2 regions of the Klebsiella sp. WP3-W18-ESBL-02 genome follow, and region 2 is predicted to be linked to the other one. Evidence: predicted binding sites of a transcription regulator. Region 2 holds the regulator's gene; the other holds the start of a gene.
What was found. The regulator sigma-54, encoded in region 2, starts transcription at its own class of promoters, with help from an activator protein. The targets are predictions, from matches to a motif close to GTTGGCACANNTTTCGCTNT.
Positions count from the first base shown of each region.

Region 1: the regulator sigma-54 is predicted to act here: its motif matches at 1,414-1,433, upstream of glnA (glutamate--ammonia ligase).

Region 1 is NZ_AP021972.1:5,085,128-5,089,518, forward strand. It holds gene typA (ribosome-dependent GTPase TypA) at 1-1,142, opposite strand, end outside; gene glnA (glutamate--ammonia ligase) at 1,523-2,932, shown strand; gene glnL (nitrogen regulation protein NR(II)) at 3,139-4,188, shown strand; gene glnG (nitrogen regulation protein NR(I)) at 4,198-4,391, shown strand, end outside.
Region 2 is NZ_AP021972.1:586,270-590,660, forward strand. It holds gene rapZ (RNase adapter RapZ) at 1-112, opposite strand, end outside; gene ptsN (PTS IIA-like nitrogen regulatory protein PtsN) at 146-634, opposite strand; gene hpf (ribosome hibernation promoting factor) at 691-978, opposite strand; gene rpoN (RNA polymerase factor sigma-54) at 1,001-2,434, opposite strand; gene lptB (LPS export ABC transporter ATP-binding protein) at 2,480-3,205, opposite strand; gene lptA (lipopolysaccharide ABC transporter substrate-binding protein LptA) at 3,212-3,766, opposite strand; gene lptC (LPS export ABC transporter periplasmic protein LptC) at 3,735-4,310, opposite strand; gene kdsC (3-deoxy-manno-octulosonate-8-phosphatase KdsC) at 4,307-4,391, opposite strand, start outside.

The DNA.
Region 1 (4,391 bases), 660 kb from region 2:
GCCAGTTCGAAACCTTCACGACGCATGTTTTCAATCAGAACGGACAGGTGCAGTTCACCACGGCCAGAAACGCGGAACGCATCAGCGTCTTCGGTTTCGTCAACGCGCAGCGCTACGTTGTGCACCAGCTCTTTGTTCAGGCGGTCAAGGATCTGACGAGAGGTAACGAATTTACCTTCTTTACCACAGAACGGAGAGGTGTTAACGCAGAAGAACATAGAAACGGTCGGCTCATCGACGGACAGTGCCGGCAGCGCTTCGACGTTCTGCGGATCGCAGATGGTGTCGGAGATGTTCAGCTCACCCAGACCGGTGATCGCGATGATATCGCCCGCTTCCGCGAGGGTGCTGTCAATACGTTCCAGACCCAGGTGGGTCAGGACTTTACCGACTTTACCGTTACGGGTTTTGCCTTCGCTATCGATGATAGTGATCTGCTGGTTCGGTTTCACTTTACCGCGTTTGATGCGGCCGATACCGATGACGCCAACGTAGTTGTTGTAGTCCAGCTGGGAGATCTGCATCTGGAACGGACCGTCAAGGTCAACGTCCGGAGCCGGTACATGGTCAACAATCGCCTGATACAGCGGGGTCATGTCTTCAGCCATGTCTTCGTGATCCAGACCGGCAATACCGTTCAGCGCCGAAGCGTAGATGATCGGGAAGTCCAGCTGTTCGTCGGTCGCGTCGAGGTTAACGAACAGGTCGAAGACCTGATCAACAACCCAGTCAGGACGCGCGCCCGGACGGTCAACCTTGTTGATAACAACAATCGGTTTCAGGCCGTGGGCAAATGCTTTTTTGGTCACGAAGCGCGTTTGCGGCATCGGGCCATCGAAGGCATCAACTACCAGCAGCACGGAGTCAACCATGGACATAACGCGCTCAACTTCACCACCGAAGTCGGCGTGCCCCGGGGTATCAACGATGTTGATACGGTAGTCATTCCATTTGATAGCGGTGTTTTTTGCGAGGATGGTAATCCCACGCTCTTTCTCCAAATCGTTGGAGTCCATCACACGCTCTTGAGTTTCAGCACGTTCGTCGAACGTACCGGATTGCTGCAGCAGCTTGTCAACCAGGGTCGTTTTACCATGGTCAACGTGAGCAATGATGGCGATGTTACGCAAATTTTCGATCACAACTTTGCCTCGGGCATTAGAAATAGCGCGTTATTGTACACGGATTAATCGCACTACAAAACAGGATCACAGAGATCCTCCGCAAACAAGTATCGCAGAGTTTCTTTGTGATCGCTTTCACGGAGCATAAAAAGGGCACCTAATCACAATTTGCACCAATATGGTGCTCAACGCTCGCGTGTAAGCACTATAATGGTGCAAAAAGACTATCATGGTGCAGCCATTTTGCACTATGGTGCGCATGATAACGCCTTTTGGGGGTGATTTAAAAGTTGGCACAGATTTCGCTTTATATTTTTCACGGCAACACCGCCACTTTTAAGCAGTGATTGAAGACCTCGTTACCACGACGACAATGACAAATCCGGGAGATGTAAAGTATGTCCGCTGAACACGTTTTGACGATGCTGAATGAGCATGAAGTGAAGTTTGTCGATCTGCGCTTTACCGATACCAAAGGTAAAGAACAGCACGTCACTATTCCTGCCCATCAGGTTAATGCCGAATTCTTCGAAGAAGGCAAAATGTTTGACGGCTCCTCCATCGGCGGCTGGAAAGGCATTAACGAATCAGACATGGTTCTGATGCCGGACGCATCTACCGCTCTCATCGACCCGTTCTTTGAAGAGTCTACCCTGATTATTCGTTGTGACATCCTGGAACCAGGCACCCTGCAGGGCTACGACCGCGACCCGCGCTCTATCGCGAAACGCGCTGAAGAGTACCTGCGCGCTACCGGCATCGCAGACACCGTTCTGTTCGGGCCAGAGCCAGAATTCTTCCTGTTTGATGACATCCGCTTCGGCGCATCTATCTCCGGTTCCCACGTGGCTATCGACGATATCGAAGGCGCATGGAACTCCTCCACCAAATACGAAGGCGGTAACAAAGGTCACCGTCCTGGCGTGAAAGGCGGTTACTTCCCGGTTCCTCCGGTTGATTCCTCACAGGACATCCGTTCTACCATGTGTCTGATCATGGAAGAGATGGGCCTGGTGGTTGAAGCGCATCACCACGAAGTGGCAACCGCTGGCCAGAACGAAATCGCGACCCGCTTCAACACCATGACCAAGAAAGCGGACGAAATTCAGATCTACAAATACGTTGTGCACAACGTTGCGCACCGTTTCGGTAAAACCGCGACCTTTATGCCAAAACCAATGTTTGGCGATAACGGTTCCGGCATGCACTGCCACATGTCCCTGTCCAAGAACGGCGTAAACCTGTTCTCCGGTGACAAATATGCGGGTCTGTCTGAGCAGGCGCTGTACTACATCGGCGGCGTCATCAAACACGCGAAAGCGATCAACGCCCTGGCGAACCCGACCACCAACTCCTACAAGCGTCTGGTCCCGGGTTACGAAGCGCCGGTTATGCTGGCTTACTCTGCGCGTAACCGTTCTGCTTCCATCCGTATTCCGGTGGTTGCATCTCCGAAAGCGCGTCGTATCGAAGTGCGCTTCCCGGACCCGGCGGCTAACCCGTACCTGTGCTTCGCCGCGCTGCTGATGGCTGGCCTTGACGGTATCAAGAACAAAATCCATCCGGGCGAAGCCATGGATAAAAACCTGTACGACCTGCCGCCGGAAGAAGCGAAAGAGATCCCACAGGTTGCAGGCTCTCTGGAAGAAGCGCTGCAGGCACTGGACGCAGATCGCGAGTTCCTGACGGCTGGCGGCGTATTCACTGATGAAGCTATCGACGCTTACATCACGCTGCGCACGGAAGAAAACGACCGCGTACGCATGACTCCGCACCCGGTTGAGTTCGAACTGTACTACAGCGTCTAAGACGTTTTGAGTTGTACTGTCTGGATGAGGTCGCGTCATTGCCGATGGGCGCTGGCGCGACAATCTGGAATTGAGTTGCCGTGGAAACTTTCAGCCCATCTCAGGATGGGCTTTTTTCTCCACCAACAACCTGATCTTCCGCGCTTTTTATCCGTAAAAAGCTATACTGCACTAAAACAGTGCAAGCCTTTTCAGGAGACTGCTAAATGGCAACAGGCGCACTGCCCGATGCTGGGCAGATCCTTAACTCGTTAATCAACAGCATTTTGTTGGTCGATGACGACCTCGCCGTTCACTACGCCAATCCGGCGGCGCAGCAGCTGCTGGCGCAGAGCGCGCGTAAACTTTTCGGTACTCCGCTTCCCGAACTGTTGAGCTATTTCTCGCTTAACGTCGGTTTAATGCAGGAGAGCCTGCAAACCGGCCAGGGGTTCACCGATAACGAAGTGACACTGGTCATCGACGGTCGTTCGCACATTCTTTCGCTCACCGCCCAGCGGCTGCCTGACGGCTTTATTTTGCTGGAGATGGCACCCATGGATAATCAGCGTCGCCTGAGCCAGGAACAGCTCCAGCACGCCCAGCAGATTGCCGCACGCGATCTGGTCCGCGGGCTGGCACACGAGATTAAAAACCCGCTTGGCGGCCTGCGCGGCGCAGCGCAGCTGCTCAGCAAAGCGCTACCCGATCCAGCGCTCACCGAATACACCAACGTGATTATCGAACAGGCCGACCGCCTGCGTAATCTGGTCGATCGCCTGCTTGGCCCCCAGCATCCCGGTACGCATGTGACCGAGAGCATTCATAAAGTGGCCGAACGGGTAGTGAAGCTGGTGTCGATGGAGCTGCCGGAAAACGTCAAGCTGGTGCGCGACTACGATCCAAGCTTGCCGGAATTACCGCACGATCCCGACCAGATTGAGCAAGTTTTGCTTAATATCGTGCGTAATGCCCTTCAGGCATTGGGGCCAGAAGGCGGCGAAATTGTCCTGCGCACCCGTACTGCTTTTCAGTTAACGCTGCACGGCGTTCGCTACCGCCTGGCCGCCCGCATTGATGTCGAAGATAACGGCCCCGGCATTCCATCACATTTGCAGGATACGCTGTTTTATCCGATGGTCAGCGGGCGCGAAGGTGGCACCGGGCTGGGTCTGTCGATCGCGCGCAGCCTGATCGACCAGCACTCCGGCAAAATTGAATTTACCAGTTGGCCAGGCCATACCGAGTTTTCGGTTTTCCTGCCAATTAAAAAATAAGGTGTGTTTATGCAACGAGGGATAGTCTGGGTTGTTGATGACGATAGCTCCATCCGTTGGGTGCTTGAACGCGCGCTCACCGGCGCAGGGCTAACCTGCACGACATTTGAAGGCGGGAAAGAGGTGCTGGACGCGCTGGCCAGCAAAACCCCCGACGTACTGATGTCCGATATTCGTATGCCCGGCATGGACGGCCTGGCGCT
Region 2 (4,391 bases):
GCAGCAGCACCACCGGCAGGTTATCCACGCAGTAGAAGCCCATATCTTCCAGCGCCCTCAGGGCCACTGATTTTCCCGAGCCAGAGCGGCCGCTGACGATCATCAGTACCATGTACCGTTTCTCCTCAGTACGATGTGATGTCCATTATGCATCATCGTGGGTTTCCGTATCGGTGATGATTTGATACAGCTCTTCGTCGCTCTGCGCGGCGCGCAGGCGGCGACAAATGGTTTTATCCGCCAGACGTTTTGCCACCAGGGAAAGCGTATGCAGGTGGGTTTTGGTCTGGTCTGCCGGCACCAGTAGCGCAAAGAGTAAATCGACCGGCTGGTTGTCGATGGCGTCGAAGGCGATTGGCGTTTCCAACTGCACAAACACGCCGACGGCGCGCAGCGTATCTTCTTCCAGCTTGCCGTGCGGGATCGCGATACCGTTACCGATGCCGGTACTGCCCATTTTTTCACGGGTCAGAATGGCTTCAAACACCACCTGCGGCGGCAGGCTAAGTTGTTTAGCCGCCAGCTCGCTGATGATCTCAAGCGCGCGTTTTTTACTCTGGCAGTGTACTGCACTGCGGGTACATTCCTGGTTAAGGACATTGCTCAGTTGTAGAGCCGAATCGTTATTTGTCATAATTTCACCTAAGCGCCGCCCGATATGCCGGGCATATCGGGCGGCTGCTCGGACAATCAATGTTGTTTTAGTTTATCTTTGTGCTTGTTTAACTGTCTCGCCAGTTTATCGATTAAACCGTCGATAGCGGCGTACATATCCTGCCCTTCCGCGCTGGCATGAAGTTCGCCCCCGTTAACGTGCAGTGTAGCATCCGAGATGTGCGTCAATTTCTCCACTTTTAACACAATATGGACCTGATTGATCCTCTCGAAGAATTGTTCCAGCTTGCTGAATTTCGCATTCACGAATTCGCGCATTGGCTCGGTAATTTCGACGTTGTGTCCAGTGATGTTGAGCTGCATAGTGTCTTCCTTATCAGTAGTGTCAGACCAGCTGTTTACGCTGGTTAGACGGCGGAATGGATAAAGACTCTCGGTACTTTGCAACGGTGCGCCGTGCCACCATGATACCCTGTTCAGAGAGCATGGTGGTCAGTTTACTGTCGCTCAGTGGTTTTGCGGGATTCTCCGCGGCAATCAATTTCTTCACCAGTGCACGAATCGCCGTGGACGAGGCTTCGCCGCCGCCCTCGGTGCTGACGTGGCTGGAGAAGAAATACTTAAGCTCGAAAATGCCCCGTGGGCTATGCAAATACTTCTGCGTGGTAACACGCGAAATCGTGGACTCGTGCATTTCGACGGTCTGGGCGATGTCCGCCAGCACCATCGGTTTCATATACTCTTCGCCAAGATCGAAAAAGGCCTGCTGCTGTTCAACGATGCAGCGGCTGACGCGCAGCAGCGTGTCGTTGCGGCTTTCCAGACTCTTAATCAGCCACTTCGCTTCCTGCAGGTTGCTGCGGATAAACTGGCTGTCGGCGTCGTTGCGGGCGTTATTGCACATGCCCGCATAGTGCTGGTTAATCTGCAGACGCGGGATGCTGTCGGCGTTCAGTTCCACCACCCAGCGATCGTTCACCTTACGCACCAGCACGTCAGGAATGACGTATTCAGGTTCACCGGTCTGGATCGATTGGCCGGGGCGCGGATCTAATGACTGGATCAGATCGACCGCTTCTTTCAGCACGTCTTCTTTCAGCCGCGTGACGCGCATCAGCGAACGGAAGTCATGGTTGGCGAGCAGATCCAGATGCTCACTGATGATTAGGCGAGCTTCATCAAGACGCGGCGTCGTAGGTGAGAACTGGGAAAGCTGGATCAGCAAACAGTCGCGGAGATCTTTGGCGGCGACGCCTACCGGATCGAAGCGTTGGATACGCTTCAACACCGCTTCCACTTCATCGAGGCCAATCTCGTCGTCGCCGATGCTTTCGCGAATATCTTCCACGGAAACGGTGAGGTAGCCGGTGTCGTCCACCGCGTCGACGATGGAGGTGGCGATGGCGCGGTCGGTATCGGTAAACGGCGTCAGTTCAACCTGCCACATCAGGTAATCCTGCAGCGACTGGGTTGTTTCGCCCTGGTAAACCGGCAGCTCGTCGTCCTGGTAGTCGGCCCCGGTGCCGGAAGGCGTCCCGGCGGTATAGATCTCGTCCCAGCTGGCGTCAAGCGGCAGCTCTTCGGGCATATCGGGCTTTTCCAGCGCGTCAACGCTGTCCAGCGTTTCGTGATCGGTGGCTTCCTGAGTTTCTACTTCTTCGTGAAGATCGGTTTGCTCGAGCAGGGGGTTGCTCTCCAGCGCCTGCTGGAGTTCCTGCTGAAGTTCCAGCGTAGACAGCTGCAGCAGACGAATAGCCTGCTGCAGCTGTGGCGTCATGGCAAGCTGTTGGCTGAGCCTTAATTGCAAACCTTGCTTCATGTTCAGAACGAATATCTCCCGCTAACGTCGTTAACCACTACCCTATCAGAGTCTGAAGTCTTCCCCAAGATACACGCGTTTAACATGTTCGTCTTGTAGGATCTCCTGAGGGGTACCGTGGGCAATCAGATGCCCCTGGCTGACGATATAAGCGCGTTCACACACCGCCAGCGTTTCACGGACGTTGTGGTCGGTAATCAGTACGCCAAGGCCGCTGTCGCGCAGGTGTTCGATAATACGTTTAATGTCGATAACCGAAATCGGGTCTACGCCGGCAAACGGTTCATCCAGCAGGATAAATTTCGGGTTTGCCGCCAGCGCGCGGGCGATTTCGACGCGGCGGCGTTCCCCGCCGGATAGCGCCTGGCCCAGACTGTCGCGCAGATGCTCGATGTGGAACTCTTCCATCAGCTCTTTAGCACGGTCTTCACGCTGTTCGTTGCTCAGATCGTCGCGGATTTGCAGCACGGCCATCAGGTTATCGTAAACGCTCAGACGGCGGAAAATAGAGGCTTCCTGCGGCAGATAGCCGATACCCCGGCGCGCGCGCGCGTGCAGCGGCAGCAGGCTGATGTCTTCGTCATCAATGATGATATTGCCCGCGTCGCGCGGCACGATCCCAACCACCATGTAGAAGGTGGTGGTTTTACCCGCGCCGTTTGGCCCAAGCAGACCCACAATCTCACCGGAATTCACGGTCAGACTGACATCTTCCACTACGCGGCGGCCTTTGTAGGCCTTCGCCAGATTTTTTGCAGTTAATGTCGCCATAACGGATTAGTTACTCTTCTTCTGTGCCGGAGCCTGATCTTTGGACTTGTCCTGCAGCTGGGATGGCACCAGAACGGTGGTCACGCGTTTGCCTTTATCGCTAAACGCCTGCATTTTCTGTTCCTTGACCAGGTACGTGATCTTGTCGCCCTTGATGTTGCTGTCGAGCTGCTCAAGGTAAGCGTTGCCGGTCAGCACCACGAAGTCGTTCGCCAGCTCATAGCGCATTTTCGACGCATGGCCTTTCACCGGTTTGCCGTTGTCCTGCATCTGGTAGAAGGTGGCCGGATTGCCGTAGCCTTCAATAACTTCTTTACCCTGCTGATTCGCAGGGCGGGTCACGACCACTTTGTCAGCGTTAATTTTGATTGTGCCCTGGGTGACGACGACGTTGCCGGTAAAGGTCACGACGTTGCCCTGCATATCCAACGACTGCTGATCGGATTCAATGTGAATCGGTTGATTGGTATCGCCGGTCACCGCCATGGCCGGCAGGCTAGCGGCCAGCAGAGAAGCGACGAGCGCCAGCTTAAGGCTGAGTTTGTTTGTTCTGAATTTCATAAGAGGTTCTAACCTTTTCAATCAGCTCGGCGTTTTTGCTGCGTAAATTGCCGCGCATTTTCAGGCCGCTGGAATTAAATGTTGTGCCGTATAACGTCACCAGATCGTCAGAGGAAACATCCTGAGTTATCAGGTTTACCTGGGCATTATCCGTCGTAATCTTACGCAGTTGTGCGTCTTCTGTCAGCGCGTTGATTTCAACGTGCCCGTAGAGGTACAGCATGCGGTCGTTGGTCAGCTTCGCTTTATCGGCTTTAATCGACCAGGTTGGCACCTTGGCGGCGTCAAATGTTGTCAGTACGGGGCGAGTAAACCACGACAGACTCTGATCGGAAAAATACTCCACGTGTTCGGCAATTAACCGGTAGGAGAGCGCGCCTTCGGGGCTGTACACCACCGTATCGGTATGCTCGCTTTTATAAGTTGGATCGCCAGCGTTTGTTGTCACCGGGCCGCTGTCTTCTTTATCGGCAAGATTAAGGCCGATCAGGACAAGCGCCACCAGCGATAGCAGAATGATAACCCAACGTCTGGTTTTACTCATATGGATTGCCCTTTGGCTTCGTCCAGCTTCCCTTGCGCCAGCAGCAGCAGATCGCAGACTTCACGAACCGCGCCGCGGCCT